Regions from separate parts of the Azospirillum sp. TSH20 genome, predicted to be linked through region 2. Evidence: predicted binding sites of a transcription regulator. Region 2 holds the regulator's gene; the other holds the start of a gene.
What was found. The regulator HrcA, encoded in region 2, represses chaperone genes, less so after heat shock. The targets are predictions, from matches to a motif close to GTTAGCACTCNCCNNNGGNGAGTGCTAAC.
Positions count from the first base shown of each region.

Region 1: groES (co-chaperone GroES) is a predicted target of HrcA. The motif match lies at 4,504-4,532, and genes of this name have one in related genera.

Region 1 covers NZ_LGQU01000027.1:34,647-41,723, reverse strand. The annotation lists gene TSH20_RS08545 (heavy metal translocating P-type ATPase metal-binding domain-containing protein) at 1-690, shown strand, start outside; gene ccoS (cbb3-type cytochrome oxidase assembly protein CcoS) at 611-814, shown strand; gene TSH20_RS08535 (cyclic nucleotide-binding domain-containing protein) at 997-1,659, shown strand; gene TSH20_RS08530 (COX15/CtaA family protein) at 1,892-2,965, opposite strand; gene TSH20_RS08525 (lysozyme) at 3,079-3,573, opposite strand; gene TSH20_RS34910 (hypothetical protein) at 3,719-3,868, opposite strand; gene TSH20_RS08520 (usg protein) at 3,975-4,238, opposite strand; gene groES (co-chaperone GroES) at 4,594-4,884, shown strand; gene groL (chaperonin GroEL) at 4,933-6,576, shown strand; gene TSH20_RS08505 (hypothetical protein) at 6,813-7,077, shown strand, end outside.
Region 2 covers NZ_LGQU01000042.1:23,184-30,260, forward strand. The annotation lists gene TSH20_RS11530 (YifB family Mg chelatase-like AAA ATPase) at 1-1,304, opposite strand, end outside; gene TSH20_RS11535 (creatininase family protein) at 1,526-2,272, shown strand; gene hrcA (heat-inducible transcriptional repressor HrcA) at 2,416-3,456, shown strand; gene grpE (nucleotide exchange factor GrpE) at 3,511-4,113, shown strand; gene TSH20_RS11550 (response regulator) at 4,271-4,636, shown strand; FMN riboswitch at 4,727-4,877, shown strand; gene ribB (3,4-dihydroxy-2-butanone-4-phosphate synthase) at 5,027-5,689, shown strand; gene TSH20_RS11560 (DUF1848 domain-containing protein) at 5,728-6,612, opposite strand; gene TSH20_RS11565 (NifU family protein) at 6,676-7,077, opposite strand, start outside.

The DNA of each region.
Region 1 (7,077 bases), on a different contig from region 2:
CGCCGGATCGTCTTCCTCGACGCCCCGCGTCCGGATGCCGCCGCCGTGGTGACGGCGCTGAAGGCGCGCGGGCTGGAGGTGAAGCTGCTGTCGGGCGACCGCAAGGGCGCGGTGGCGGCGGTGGCGGAGCGGCTGGGCATCGCCGATTGGCGGGCAGAGCAGACGCCGGCCGACAAGACCGCGGCGCTGGCGGACCTGGCGGCGGAGGGCCGCACCGTGCTGATGGTCGGCGATGGGCTGAACGACGCCCCGGCGCTGGCCGCCGCCGCGGTGTCGATGTCGCCCTCCACCGCGGTGGACGTCAGCCAGACCGCCGCCGACGTGGTGTTCCAGGGCCGGCTGCTGCGCCCGATCGTCGAGACGGTGGAGGTCGCCCGTCGGTCCGGCCGTCTGGTGAAGCAGAATTTCGGCATCGCGCTGGTGTATAACCTGTGCGCCGTGCCGCTCGCGATGGGGGGGCTGCTGACGCCGCTGCTGGCGGCGCTGGCCATGTCGTCCTCGTCGCTGATCGTCATTCTCAACGCGCTGCGGCTGGCCCGCGGCGCCGTCGTCAAGGATCTTCCCGTGCGGGACATCGCCGCGCGGGAAGCGTCGGGTAAGGATTCGGGTGATGGACGAGCTTCTCTATCTGATCGCGATCGCGCTGAGCCTGGGCGGTCTGGGGCTGGGGGCCTTTCTGTGGGCGCTTAAATCCGGTCAGTTCGACGATCTGGACGGGGCGGCCCACCGCGTGCTGTTCGACGATGATCTGCCGCCGCCCGCCCGCGCCGGACATGAGGCTGCCAAGCCGGCGGAGGCCGGGCGCGGGCAATAGGCCCACATTCTGTACGGGCAATGAAAGGGACGTATGCGTGCGAGGTTGCGATTCCGAGCGATTGCCACCAATATGAGCGCATGCGGAATGAAAGGCTGGGTTCGTCCATGCCACCCTTCGATATGGTCCGGGCTCGCGATAAGAGCGCTGCGACGGAAATGAATCCCTGCGGGGCCTGTCCCGTGCGCAGCCTGACGGTGTGCGCCGCGCTGGAACCCGAGGAATTGCGCCGTCTTGCCGACATTCTGCAGAATGTGCGCATCGACGCCGGCCACACCCTGTTCGCCGAGGGTGACGCCGCCGACGCGCTCTACAACGTCACGTCGGGCACGGTGAAGCTGTACAAGCTGCTGCCGGACGGGCGTCGCCAGATCACCGGCTTCCTGGTGACCGGCGATTTCCTGGGGCTGGCCGTCAACGACAGCTATGCCTACACCGCCGAGTCGGTGACCAGCGCCTCGCTCTGCCGCTTCCCGCGCAAGAAGATCGACGCGCTGCTGGAGGAATTCCCCAAGATGCAGCGGCGCCTGTTCTCCATGGCGTCGAACGAGCTGGCCGCCGCGCAGGACCAGATGCTTCTGCTCGGCCGCAAGACGGCGAAGGAGAAGATCTGCTCCTTCCTGCTGATGCTGTCGCAGCGCGCCGCCCGCCGTGGCCACAAGGAAAACCCGGTCTTCGTGCCGATGAGCCGCGCCGACATCGCCGACTATCTGGGCCTGACCACCGAAACCGTCAGCCGCACCTTCACCCAGCTGAAGACCGCCGGGGTGATCTCGCTGCAGGAAGGCAACAAGGTCCTGATCGCCGACCTCGACGCGATGTACGATCTGGCCGAGGGGGCGTGACGCGCAGCCTCGCGCTTTTGCGGGGTGCGGGCGTGTTCGACAAATTCTCCACGGATGTCACGGATTTAAACACGGATGTCACGGATGTTCTTCCGCAAGGCCTTGGCCTTCCGAAGAGCAGCCGCCTTGGCAAGTCATGAAAAAATCCGTGTAATCCGTGTATAAATCCGTGACATCCGTGTAGATCTTGCCAGGCATCTCTGCGCGCTGGCAAGAATACAGCCAGCGCGCGTTACTCCCTACCGATCGACCGCAGTTCGAACAGCAGCCACACCAGCATCGACACCACGAGGATCGCGCCGGCCTGATGGGCGGCGGCGATGGGAATCCACACCACGGTCAGCAGCGTGGCGATGCCCATGGCGATCTGCAGCAGGACCATGGCGCCCGACGCCAGCGCCGCGCGGCCGGCGCGGCCGGGAAGGCGGGCATTGAGGACGCGGGCGGCCAGCACCAGCACCACCACGCCGGTCAGGATCGCCAGCACGCGATGGATCAGCTGGATCGCCGCGGTGTTCTCGAACGGATTGATCCACCAGGGGGTCAGCGTGTCGACCTCCGGCGGGATCCAATGGCCGGCCATCAGCGGGAAGGTGTTGTAGGCGAAGCCGGCATCCGATCCGGCGACGAAGGCGCCCCAGACGATGGTCACGGCGACCATCCCCAGCGCCCAGCGGGCGTGGCGGCGCAACGGCGCCGATTCCGGCCGCCAGCCGGCGAGCGGCAGCGGATCGAGCAGGCCCAGCGCGGTGCGCAGCAGCAGGGCATAGATCAGGATCGCGGTGCTGAGATGCAGGGCCAGCCGGTAATGGCTGACGTTCGGCGAATCGACCAGCCCGCTCTTCACCATGAACCAGCCGATGCCGCCCTGCAGCCCGCCCAGCAGGAACAGCCCGGCCAGCTTCGGCCACAGCTCGGCCGAGATGCGGCCCTGCATCCAGAAGCGCAGGAAGGGGATCAGGAAGACGAAGCCGATCAGCTGGCCCCACAGCCGGTGGAACCACTCCCACCAGAAGATCGACTGGAAACCGGCCAGATCCATGTGGCTGTTGTAGATGCGGAATTCCGGCGTCGCCTTGTACAGGTCGAAGACGCGGTTCCATTCCGCCGAGGACAGCGGCGGCAGGATGCCGATCAGCGGCTTCCACTCCACCATCGACAGGCCGGATTCCGTCAGCCGGGTGATGGCGCCGATCACGGCCATGGCCAGCACCATGGCGGCGCAGACCAGAAGCCAGACGGCGATCGGCCGGTTCGGGTTGGGGCGAGTTGCGGCGGCGAGGCTGTCGGAGGCGAAGGCGGTCAAGGCGGCATTCCGGAGCACGGCGGTGGGATGTTCGCCAATGTGGTGCGAACATCCCGTCCCGTCAAACGCCTCTTGTCAGGCGCCTCTTGCCCCGTGCCCGCCGGGACGGCGGATCAGACGGTGCCGTCGGCGGTGGTCACCCCGGTCTGGGGCTGGGCGGTCTGGCCCTGGAACAGCGCCTCTTCCGCCGCGCGGCGGGCGACGAGGCCTGCCAGCTTGGTCGGCTTGCCGTTCACCGTGGCATAGACCCAGCGGCCGAACTGGTCGGCGGCCCCGGCGTAATCGCCGGCATTCAACAGCTTCAGCAGGGTCGAGCTTTGCAGGCTGCCGGCGCCCAGATTGAAGACGAAGGAGGACAGGGCGCCGCGCTGGTCGTCGTTCAGCGCCACCTTCACCAGCCCGTCGACGCGGCCCGCCGCCTCGGTCAGGTCGGAGGCGAGAAAGGCGTCGGCCTGCTCGGCGGTGATGGTCTGGCCCATCTTCACCCCGGCGGTGTGGCCGTAACCGATGGTGGGAACGCCGGCCGGGCAGAGATAGGCGTTGAGGTACAGGCCCTCGAAATGCTTCACGAGATCGACCGCGGCTTGGCAGACCGGCTTGGTGGTCATGGATGCTAACTCCCGGTTGGCGCGCCGGGCGGACACCATCCGCCCGCAACGGGAGTGATCCTATGCGAGATACGCGCTTAGCGGGAAGGATAGAATGCAAATTGTCGTAATTCGCCGCAAGTCCATCGGATGGGCTGCCGGAGAGTCAGGGTGTCAGCGTCTGCGCGGCGCCGAACAGCACGAACAGGGCGAACAGCAGCGCGAACAGCCCGGCAATGGTCGTGACCTCCAGCAGCGCCTCCACCAGCCGGCTCTCACGAGTCCGCCAGTCCACCGCCTTCCGCTTCGCCGCCATCGTCCCCTCCACCTCTGCAGCCCCGGTATTCGCTAAAATTTTAGCGAATACCGGGGCGTGGTGCTGTGACGGCAGTCACAGGGGGGTGAAAGGGCGCCGGCCGGGATCAGTGAAGGCGGAAATCGGCGGCGACGTGGCGAAGCTCGCCGGGGGTGATCAGGGTCTGGCTCGCCAGCCGCACCGAATGCAGCTTGCCATCCAGATTGCGCTGCCAGAAATCGAGGAAGCGGCGCAGCACCGGATAGTCCGGTGCCTGGTCCAGCTCCTGCCACAGGTAGGACTGCAGCAGGCCGGGATGGTCCGGCATATGGTAGAGAATCTCGGCGGTGGTCAGGCGGAAATCGCGGAGCTGGAGGCTGAGATCGGCCATGCGCGGTCTCCCGTTCGGTGGGGGGATCGGGTGGGTCTGGCGGTGTCCGGTTCCTTCCGGTGCCGTTCCGGCATGGAGGCAGGCGCCGGAACGGTCGGGTCCTTCGTGACCGTTTGAAGAAATCTTGCCGCGGAGCGGGTCGGGGTGCAACGGAAAACATCCAGCGCTTTCAGTGTGTTAGCAGCATGTTTCGGTGAGTGCTGCCGGCATTCGCGACAAATTCCGAAATGAGCCTCTTGAATCCCCAAACCGCTTCTATTAGCTGTCTGGCACTCGCCGGGTGGGAGTGCTAACAGCCGCCGCCCGCGCCAATTCACGTCAGTCAGAACCAAGCCTTGATCCAAGGAGGCATTCCATGAAGTTCCGCCCGCTGCACGACCGCGTCGTCGTCAAGCGTCTGGAGTCCGACACCAAGACCAAGGGTGGGATCATCATCCCCGACACGGCCAAGGAAAAGCCGCAGGAAGGCGAGATCATCGCCGTCGGCCCCGGCGCCCGTGACGAGTCGGGCAAGGTCGTGGCGCTGGACGTCAAGGCCGGCGACCGTATCCTGTTCGGCAAGTGGTCGGGCACGGAAGTGAAGATCGAAGGCGTCGATTACCTGATCATGAAGGAATCGGACATCATGGGCGTCATCGAGGCCTAAGTCCTCCGCCCGTATCCTTCGAAATTTACAAGTTAAAGGAATCGAGACATGGCTGCCAAAGACGTCAAGTTCGGCCCCACCGCGCGCGAAAAGCTGCTGCGTGGCGTTGACATCCTCGCCGACGCCGTGAAGGTCACGCTGGGCCCGAAGGGCCGCAACGTCGTGATCGAGAAGTCCTTCGGCGCTCCGCGCATCACCAAGGACGGTGTGTCGGTCGCCAAGGAAATCGAACTGTCGGACAAGTTCGAGAACATGGGCGCCCAGATGGTCCGCGAGGTCGCCTCGAAGACCAACGATCTGGCCGGTGACGGCACCACCACCGCCACCGTGCTGGCCCAGGCCATCGTCCGCGAAGGCGTGACGAAGGTCGCCGCCGGCCTGAACCCGATGGACCTGAAGCGCGGCATCGACATCGCCGTCGCCGCCGTCGTCGCCGACATCCAGGCCCGCGCCAAGAAGGTCACGACCAACGACGAGATCGCCCAGGTCGGCACCATCTCCGCCAACGGCGAAGCCGAGATCGGCAAGATGATCGCCCAGGCGATGGAGCGCGTCGGCAACGAGGGCGTCATCACGGTGGAAGAGGCCAAGAGCCTGGACACCGAGCTGGACGTCGTCGAGGGCATGCAGTTCGACCGCGGCTACCTGTCGCCGTACTTCATCACCAACGCCGACAAGATGATCGCGGATCTCGAGAATCCGTACATCCTGCTGCACGAGAAGAAGCTGTCGGGTCTGCAGCCGCTGCTGCCGGTCCTGGAGTCGGTCGTGCAGTCGTCGCGTCCGCTGCTGATCATCGCCGAGGACATCGAGGGCGAGGCGCTGGCCACCCTGGTCGTCAACAAGCTGCGCGGCGGCCTGAAGATCGCCGCCGTGAAGGCCCCGGGCTTCGGTGATCGCCGCAAGGCGATGCTGGAGGACATGGCCATCCTGACCGGCGGCCAGGTCATCTCGGAAGACCTCGGCATCAAGCTCGAGAACGTCACGCTCGACATGCTGGGCACCGCCAAGAAGGTCGTGATCTCCAAGGAGACCACCACGATCGTCGACGGCGCCGGCGAGAAGGCCGACATCGAAGCCCGTTGCGGCCAGATCCGCGCCCAGGCCGAGGAGACCACCTCGGACTACGACCGCGAGAAGCTGCAGGAGCGTCTGGCCAAGCTGGCCGGCGGCGTCGCGGTCATCCGCGTCGGCGGTGCGACCGAGGTCGAGGTGAAGGAGCGCAAGGACCGCGTTGACGACGCCATGCACGCCACCCGCGCCGCGGTGGAAGAGGGCGTGGTCGCCGGCGGTGGTTCGGCCCTGCTGTACGCCGGCAAGGCTCTGGACAAGCTGGTCCCGGCCAACGACGAGCAGCGCGTCGGCATCGACATCATCCGCCGCGCCCTGCAGGCCCCGGTCCGTCAGATCGCCTACAACGCGGGCACCGACGGTTCGATCGTGGTCGGCAAGCTGCTGGACCAGAACGATGCCAACTTCGGCTACGACGCCCAGAAGGGTGAGTTCACCGATCTGGTCGCCGCCGGCATCATCGATCCGGTGAAGGTGGTTCGCACCGCCCTGCAGGACGCGGCCTCGATCGCCGGCCTGCTGATCACCACCGAGGCGATGATCGCCGAGAAGCCGGAGAAGAAGGCTGCTCCGGGCGGCATGCCGGGTGGCATGGGCGGCATGGACGACATGGGCTTCTAATAGCCCACCGTTCGACCGTTCAATGGTTCGGAAAGGGGCGCCTCCGCAAGGGGGCGCCCTTTTCCTTTGCCCGAGAGTGGACCTCTGCCGCCGCACCCCTGATCCTGAAATGTCAAGGCGAACTCCACCTTGCTTTGCCGCGGTCGCCTCCCAATAATCCGCCCCTCTCTTGCCGGGTGCCCCAGCGTGGGGCGCCGGCCTCCTGACTTCCGTATATTTTAACGAGGGCCTGTTCCATGCGCTCCTTCGAGGGCCAGCATTCCGACAACGTCGCCATCAAGCGCACCCGCGAGCAGAAGCAGCGCCAGCTGGTTCAGCTCAAGGAGCAGCTGGCGACGCTGAAAGCCCACGCGGCCCCCGCCATCCGTGAAGCGTTGGTCAAGCGCATCGCCGAACTCGACGCCGAACTGCGCCAGCCCGCCAAGCCGCCCCGCGAAGGTCGTGAGGGCCGCGAAGGCCGCGAGGGTCGTGGTGGCGAGGGCCGTGAAGACGCGCCGCGCC
Region 2 (7,077 bases):
CGCACAGCCCGGCCGGCCGGGTAAGGACCGAAGCCGCCATAGCGTTCCGCCTGGATGGCGCGGGCGACGGCGACGCGGGCGGCGATGTCGGCGCTGCCCTCCGCCGGCGGCGGCAGGCTGAGGTCGGCCGGGCTGACCGCCGGCACGTCGATGTGCAAGTCGATACGGTCGAACAGCGGCCCACTAATTTTAGATTGATAATCTGCTGCACATTTCGGCGCCCGCGCGCAGGCGAGCGAGGCATCGTCGAGATGGCCGCAGCGGCAGGGGTTCATCGCCGCCACCAGTTGCACGCGCGCCGGATAGGTTACATGATGGTTGGCACGGCTGACCACCGCCTTGCCGGTCTCCAGCGGCTGGCGCAACGCCTCCAGCAGGGCGCGGGGAAACTCCGGCAGTTCGTCGAGGAAGAGAACGCCCTGGTGCGCCAGGGAGATTTCCCCCGGCTTGGCCCGCGTGCCGCCGCCGACCAGCGCCGGCAGGCTGGCGGACTGGTGCGGCGCGCGGTAGGGGCGCTGGCGCAGCAGACGCCCGCCCTCCAGCAGCCCGCCGACGCTGTGAATCATCGACACCTCCAGCGCCTCCGCCGGGTCGAGCGGCGGCAGCAGGCCGGGCAGGCGGGCGGCGAGCATCGACTTGCCGGAACCGGGCGGCCCGATCATCAGCAGGTTGTGCGATCCGGCGGCGGCAACCTCCAGCGCGCGCTTGGCGGTCTCGTTGCCCTTCACGTCGCGCAGGTCGGGCGGCGGCGCGTCCTGTTCCTGCAGCCGCGGCTTGGGCGGGGTCAGCACCTGGGTGCCCTTGAAATGGTTGATGAGGGCCAGCAGGTTGGCCGGCGCCAGCACGTCCAGATCGGGACCGGCCCAGGCCGCCTCGCCGCCGCAGACCGCCGGGCAGATCAGGCCGCGGTCGTTGGCCAACGCGTCGATGGCGGCGGGCAGCACGCCGGCCACCGGGGTCAGCGCGCCGTCCAGCGCCAGTTCGCCCAGCGCCACATAGCGGGCGATCTCCGCATCCGGCAGAACCCCCATCACCGTCAGCAGGCCGAGCGCGATCGGCAGGTCGAAATGGCTGCCCTCCTTCAGCACGTCGGCGGGGGCAAGGTTGACGGTGATGCGCTTGGCCGGAAGCGCCAGCCCCAGCGCATGCAGCGCGGCACGCACCCGCTCCCGGCTTTCGCCCACCGCCTTGTCGGGCAGGCCGACGACGGTGAAGGCGACGATTCCGCCGGACATCTGGACCTGGACGTCGATCCCCAGCACCTCGATGCCCTGGAACGCCACCGTGTTGACGCGCGCAACCACAACCGCACCCCGAAACAGACGCCCGAGCGGGCAAATTGCACGCGATTGTAGTCATCGCCGGAGCAATGCGCCAGCGCGGGATGAGAGCGGTCATCGTCACGGCCCCGTCATGCCCGCCCGGCGCAGGGAGCGGTTGTCGCGGCCGTTTGGCCGCCTAACATGAGGGCCAACGCATTCCCGGCCGCATTCCCGGCACGCATCGTCGAAAAGGATCCGCCACCGTGCAGCTTCACCTGAGCACCTGGGCCGAGGTCGAAACCTACCTCAAGACCTCCAAGGGCATCATCATGCCGATCGGCTCGACCGAGCAGCATGGGCCGAACGGGCTGGTTGGCACCGACGCCATCTGTGCCGAGGTCATCGCCAAGGGCGTCGGCGACGCCACCGGTGCGCTGGTCGGCCCGACCATCCCGGTCGGCATGGCCGTGCACCATATGGAATTCCCCGGCTCGATGACGCTGAAGCCGTCGACGCTGATCGCCCTGCTGCGCGACTATGTCGGCTCGCTGGCCGAACACGGGTTCGAGCGCTTCTTCTTCGTCAACGGCCATGGCGGCAACATCGCCACCGTTCGCGCCGCCTTCTACGAGATCCATGCGGAGAACCGGGCGCTGCGCGGCCGCGACGCGCCGGACCTGCGTTGCGCCCTGGTGAGCTGGTGGGAGAATGGCGAGGTCGCCCGCCTGTCGCGTGAGCTGTACCAGGGCAAGGAGGGCTCGCACGCCACCCCCAGCGAGGTGTCGCTGACCCAGTACGCCTATCCCGACTCGATCAAGACCGCGGCGCTGGAGCCGGAACAGGCGCCGGCCGGCGGCTTCCACGACGCCCGCGACTTCCGCCGCCGCTATCCCGACGGCCGCATCGGCTCCGCCCCCGGTCTCGCCCGTCCGGAGCATGGCCGGCAGCTGTACGAGGCGGCGGTCGCCGCCATCGCCACGCAGTACCGCAGCTTCCTGGCGGAGCAGTAAGGGGCGTCACGCGGTCGCATGGTGGCGGGGCTTCTTCGCCCCGCACGTTGATTCGGCGGTCGGACCTGCCTAAATTCGGACCGGTTGACGGAACTCCCGTTCCGTAGCCGACCAGCCCGAACAGAGCCCGACCGCCCTAGCCCATGATCAACGAGCTGAACCAGCGATCGCGCGAGATTTTCCGGCTGATCGTCGACGCCTATGTCGCGTCCGGCGAACCGGTCGGCTCGCGCACGATCTCCAGGCGGCTTGGCATGGCCTTGTCGCCCGCGACCATCCGCAACGTGATGGCCGACCTGGAGGAGCAGGGGCTGCTCTACGCCCCGCACACTTCGGCCGGCCGCATCCCGACCGACGCCGGCCTGCGCATGTTCGTCGACGGCCTGCTGGAGATCGGGTCGCTGACCGAGGACGAGCGCGCCTCGATCGAAGCGAAATGCTCCGCCTCCGGCCGTGCCTTCGCCGACGTGCTGGGCGAGGCGTCGACCATGCTGTCCGGCCTGTCGCACTGCGCCGGGCTGGTGGTGGCGCCGAAGACCGACCGGCCGCTGAAGCATATCGAGTTCGTGTCGCTCGGCCCCGGCCGCGCCCTGGTCGTCCTGGTGAACGAGGACGGTCTGGTCGAGAACCGGGTGATCGAGGTGCCGATGGGGGTGCCGACCTCCACCCTGCAGACGGTGTCGAACTTCCTCAGCGCCAAGCTCGCCGGCCGCACGCTGGACGAGGCGCGGCAGGAGGTCCTGCAGGAGATCGAGCAGCAGAAGACCCAGCTGGACGAGCTGTCGCGCAAGGTGGTCGCCGCCGGTCTGGCCACCTGGGCCGGCAGCGGCGGGTCGAACGCCGGCCAGCTGATCGTCCGCGGCCAGTCCCGCCTGCTGGAGGACGTCACCGCGCTCTCCGACCTGGAGCGGGTGCGCGGCCTGTTCGAGGCGCTGGAGACCAAGGAGACGATGCTGCGCATGCTGGACGCCACCGGGCGCGGCGACGGCGTGCAGATCTTCATCGGCGCGGAGAATGTGCTGTTCAGCCATTCCGGCTGTTCGATGATCATCTCCCCCTTCCAGAACAGCCGGGAACAGGTGATCGGCGCCATCGGCGTCATCGGCCCGACCCGCATCAATTACGCCCGCATCATTCCGCTGGTGGATTACACCGCCAAGGTGGTCAGCCGGCTGATTGGCTGAGCGCCGCCTCCCTCACTCACTCCGCCTTTTGACGAAGCAAGAATTGAGAAAACCATGAGCGAAGAGCAGAACAAGCCCTCCGACGCCACGGTGGAGCCGACCGAGGCCACCGCCGAGACCGCCGCCGCCAACGCTGCGGAAACCGGCTCGCCCGAGGACCGCGTCGCCAAGCTGGAAGCCGAGGTCGCCAGCCTGAAGGACCAGCTTCTGCGCGCCATGGCGGAGACGGAGAACACCCGCCGCCGTGCCCAGCGCGACCGCGAGGACGCCAGCAAGTTCGCCGTGTCCAGCTTCGCCAAGGAACTGGTGTCGGTCGCTGACAACCTGCGCCGCGCGCTGGACGCCGTCCCGGCCGAGGGCCGCGAGCAGGACGAGATGCTGAAGGGCCTCGCCGTCGGCGTCGAGGCGACCGAACGCCAGCTGTTCGCCGCCTTCGACCGCGCCGGCATCAAGAAGCTGGACCCGGCCGGCGAGCCGTTCGACCCGAACTTCCATCAGGTGATGTTCGAGATCGAGAACACCGGCAAGGCCGCCGGCACCGTCGTCCAGGTCCTTCAGCCCGGCTACACCATCCACGGCCGCCTGCTGCGCGAAGCGATGGTCGGCGTCGCCAAGGGCGGTGACGCCGGCGGCCAGCACGTCGATACGAAGGCGTAACAATATAGCCTCGGCAAAGCCTCCGGTTCAGCGGTTCAGCCGCCGGGCCGGGGGCTTTTTGTTGCCGGGATAGGGGATGCCAGCGGTTGACGGTGGACGGGAAATTGCCTAGGGCTTTCCCCTTAATTCTTTCGGCCGTATAAGCGGAGCCGCGTTCATGCCCAAAAGCGTTCTGACCGTCGACGATTCCAAGACCATCCGCGACATGGTCGGTTTCACGCTGAAAGGCGCCGGCTATGAGGTGGCGGAGGCGTCGGACGGCAATGCCGGCCTCGCGCTCGTCAACCAGCGCAAGTTCGACTGCATCATCACCGACCTGAACATGCCGGGCCTGGACGGGCTGGCGCTGACCCGCGCCATCCGCGCCTCGGCCCTCAACCGTGCCACCCCGGTCCTGCTGCTGACCACCGAAGCCGACCCCGCCAAGAAGTCCGCCGGCCGCGAAGCCGGCGCCACCGGCTGGCTGGTGAAGCCGTTCAACCCGGAAAAGCTGGTTGAGACGGTGCGGAAGGTTTGTCCGTAAAGCCTGTGCGCACCCGTCACCCGCACCCTTGACAGACACCACTCCGCCCACGAAGCTGAGGCCGCCGTCCGCAAACGGGCGGCGACATATGCTTGTTCTCAGGGCAGGGTGAAACTCCCGACCGGCGGTATCCCTTCAATTGAAGGGGAGCCCGCGAGCGCCCGTGGCACCCGCCACGGGGACAGCAGACCCGGTGCAAGGCCGGGGCCGACGGTTACAGTCCGGATGGAAGAGAATGAGCTGGCTACGCAGCCACCCATGCCGGGCGTAAAGCCTGGGCCGGGGTGCCGGCGATGGCTTGCGCCGACACCGTGGATGCATTGCTTCCCGATGCCGGAGGATCTCTTTTGCGCCCTGATTCAGGCTCGCCCAATCTTTGGAGTGAGAACCATGAATCAGCCCCAGACCCATGATGGCCTTCTTTCCCGTTTCGGTACGCCGGAAGAGCGGATCGCCCTCGCAGTCGAGCGCATCCGCAAGGGCGGCGGAGTCATCGTCGTCGACGATGACGACCGCGAGAACGAAGGCGACATCATCTACCCGGCCGATGCCATCACCATCGACCAGATGGCCTTCCTGATCCGGACCTGCAGCGGAATCGTCTGCCTGATCCTGCCGGAAGAACGACTGGAAAGGCTCGATCTTCCGCCGATGGTGTCGGCCAACAGCGCTCGCTTCGGCACTGCCTTCACGGTGTCGATCGAGGCCCGAACCGGCGTCACCACCGGGGTGTCGGCCGCCGACCGCGTCACCACCATCCGAACGGCCATAGCTGAAGATTGCCGGCCGGAGGACCTGGCGCGGCCGGGCCATGTCTTCCCGATCCGCGCCAATCCCGGCGGCCTCGCCGCCCGCCGCGGCCATACCGAGGCCACCATCGACCTGATGTTCCGGGCCGGCCGCAAGCCCGCCGGTGTCCTGTGCGAGGTGATGAACCCCGACGGCACAATGGCCCGCCTGCCGGAGCTGGTTGCCTTCGCCGTGGAGCACGATCTGCCCATCGTCAGCATCGCCGATCTGGCCGGCGACCATCTCCTGCGTTCAGTAGCGTGAGGGAAGCGGCCCCGCCTGAACGGGCGGGGCCGTCACTCTCAGGCGGTGGCCGACCGCCGCGCCACCAGAAACTCCCCCTCCGGGTCATGCGTAGCGAACCGCCGCTGCGCCGTCCCGCGGTCGGCAACCGCATAACAGTAGACGCATCCGTGCGGACAGCTGTCGTAGTCGCCGATGTCGCGGCTCTCCGCGCACAGGCAGCCGGGCCGGTTTCCCTTTTCCCTTGCCGCCACCGCATTTCCCGCGACGTCCGACAGCCGCAGCGCATCGACGCAGCGGGCGGCCGCCGTGCCGGGCGTACCGACCAGTTCCGGCTGGGTGCAGAGCGTCAGCGCCATCCCCTCCCCCGCCGCGATGCCGGCCAAGTCCGCCAGCAGCGCACGTTTCTCCTCCGCTTCCGGATCACGCCAGCCGATGCCGGCGGCGGCGAGATTGCGGGCGGTCTTGCGGTAGGGCTGGAGGAAGGACACCACCACCTCGTCGGTCACCCCGCGCAGCGCACGCGAGATCCGGGCGAAGGTCTCGCGGTGCCAGTCCGGCGGCGTGGCCTCGGTCAGCGCGATGGGATCGTAGCGCCAGATCGCAGCCCGCGGTCCCCAGCGCTCGCGCACCCGCGTCATATGGCCGACCGCCGTCTCCCAATCGGGGACCGAGCGTTCCAGCGCGGTGGGCAGGCCGGTGATGCTGTACTGCACGATGAAGGGAAAGCCCCGCTCCGCCACGCTGTCGAGCGCGCCGAGGAAGGGTCCGAGATTCTTGGTCCAGAAGATGAAGCCGTCGACCGCGGGCCGGGTCAGGTCGATGCGGTAGGTCTGGCCGCCATAGGGATTGACCATCCGGCAATAACCGGCGTCCAGGCGGTTCAGGAACCAGCGCCCGTAGAAGGCGGGAATGTCGGTCTTGTAGCTGGCGGAGATGATCATGGTGCCAGCATGGGAATGCCGGCCCGCCGCATCAAGGGCGGACCGGCATAACCGGAGAGCGGATTACTGGACCGCGCGCACTTCGACCACTTCGGGGATGTAGTGGCGCAGCATGTTCTCGATGCCGTGCTTCAGCGTGGCGGTCGAGCTGGGGCAGCCGGAGCAGGCTCCCTTCATCGCCAGATAGACGACGCCGCGCTCGAAACCCTGGAAGGTGATGTCGCCGCCGTCCTGGGCGACCGACGGGCGGACGCGGGTGTCCAGCAGCTCCTTGATCTGCTCGACGATCTCCTCGTCGTCAGCGTTGGCCGCCGCGGCATGGCCGTCGCCGCCGTCTTCCAGCAGGACCGGGCGGTCGGCGGTGAAATGCTCCATGATGACGCCGAGGATCGACGGCTTCAGCAGGAACCAGTCGCGCGCGTCGGTCTTGGTGATGGTGATGAAGTCGGCGCCCAGGAAGACGCC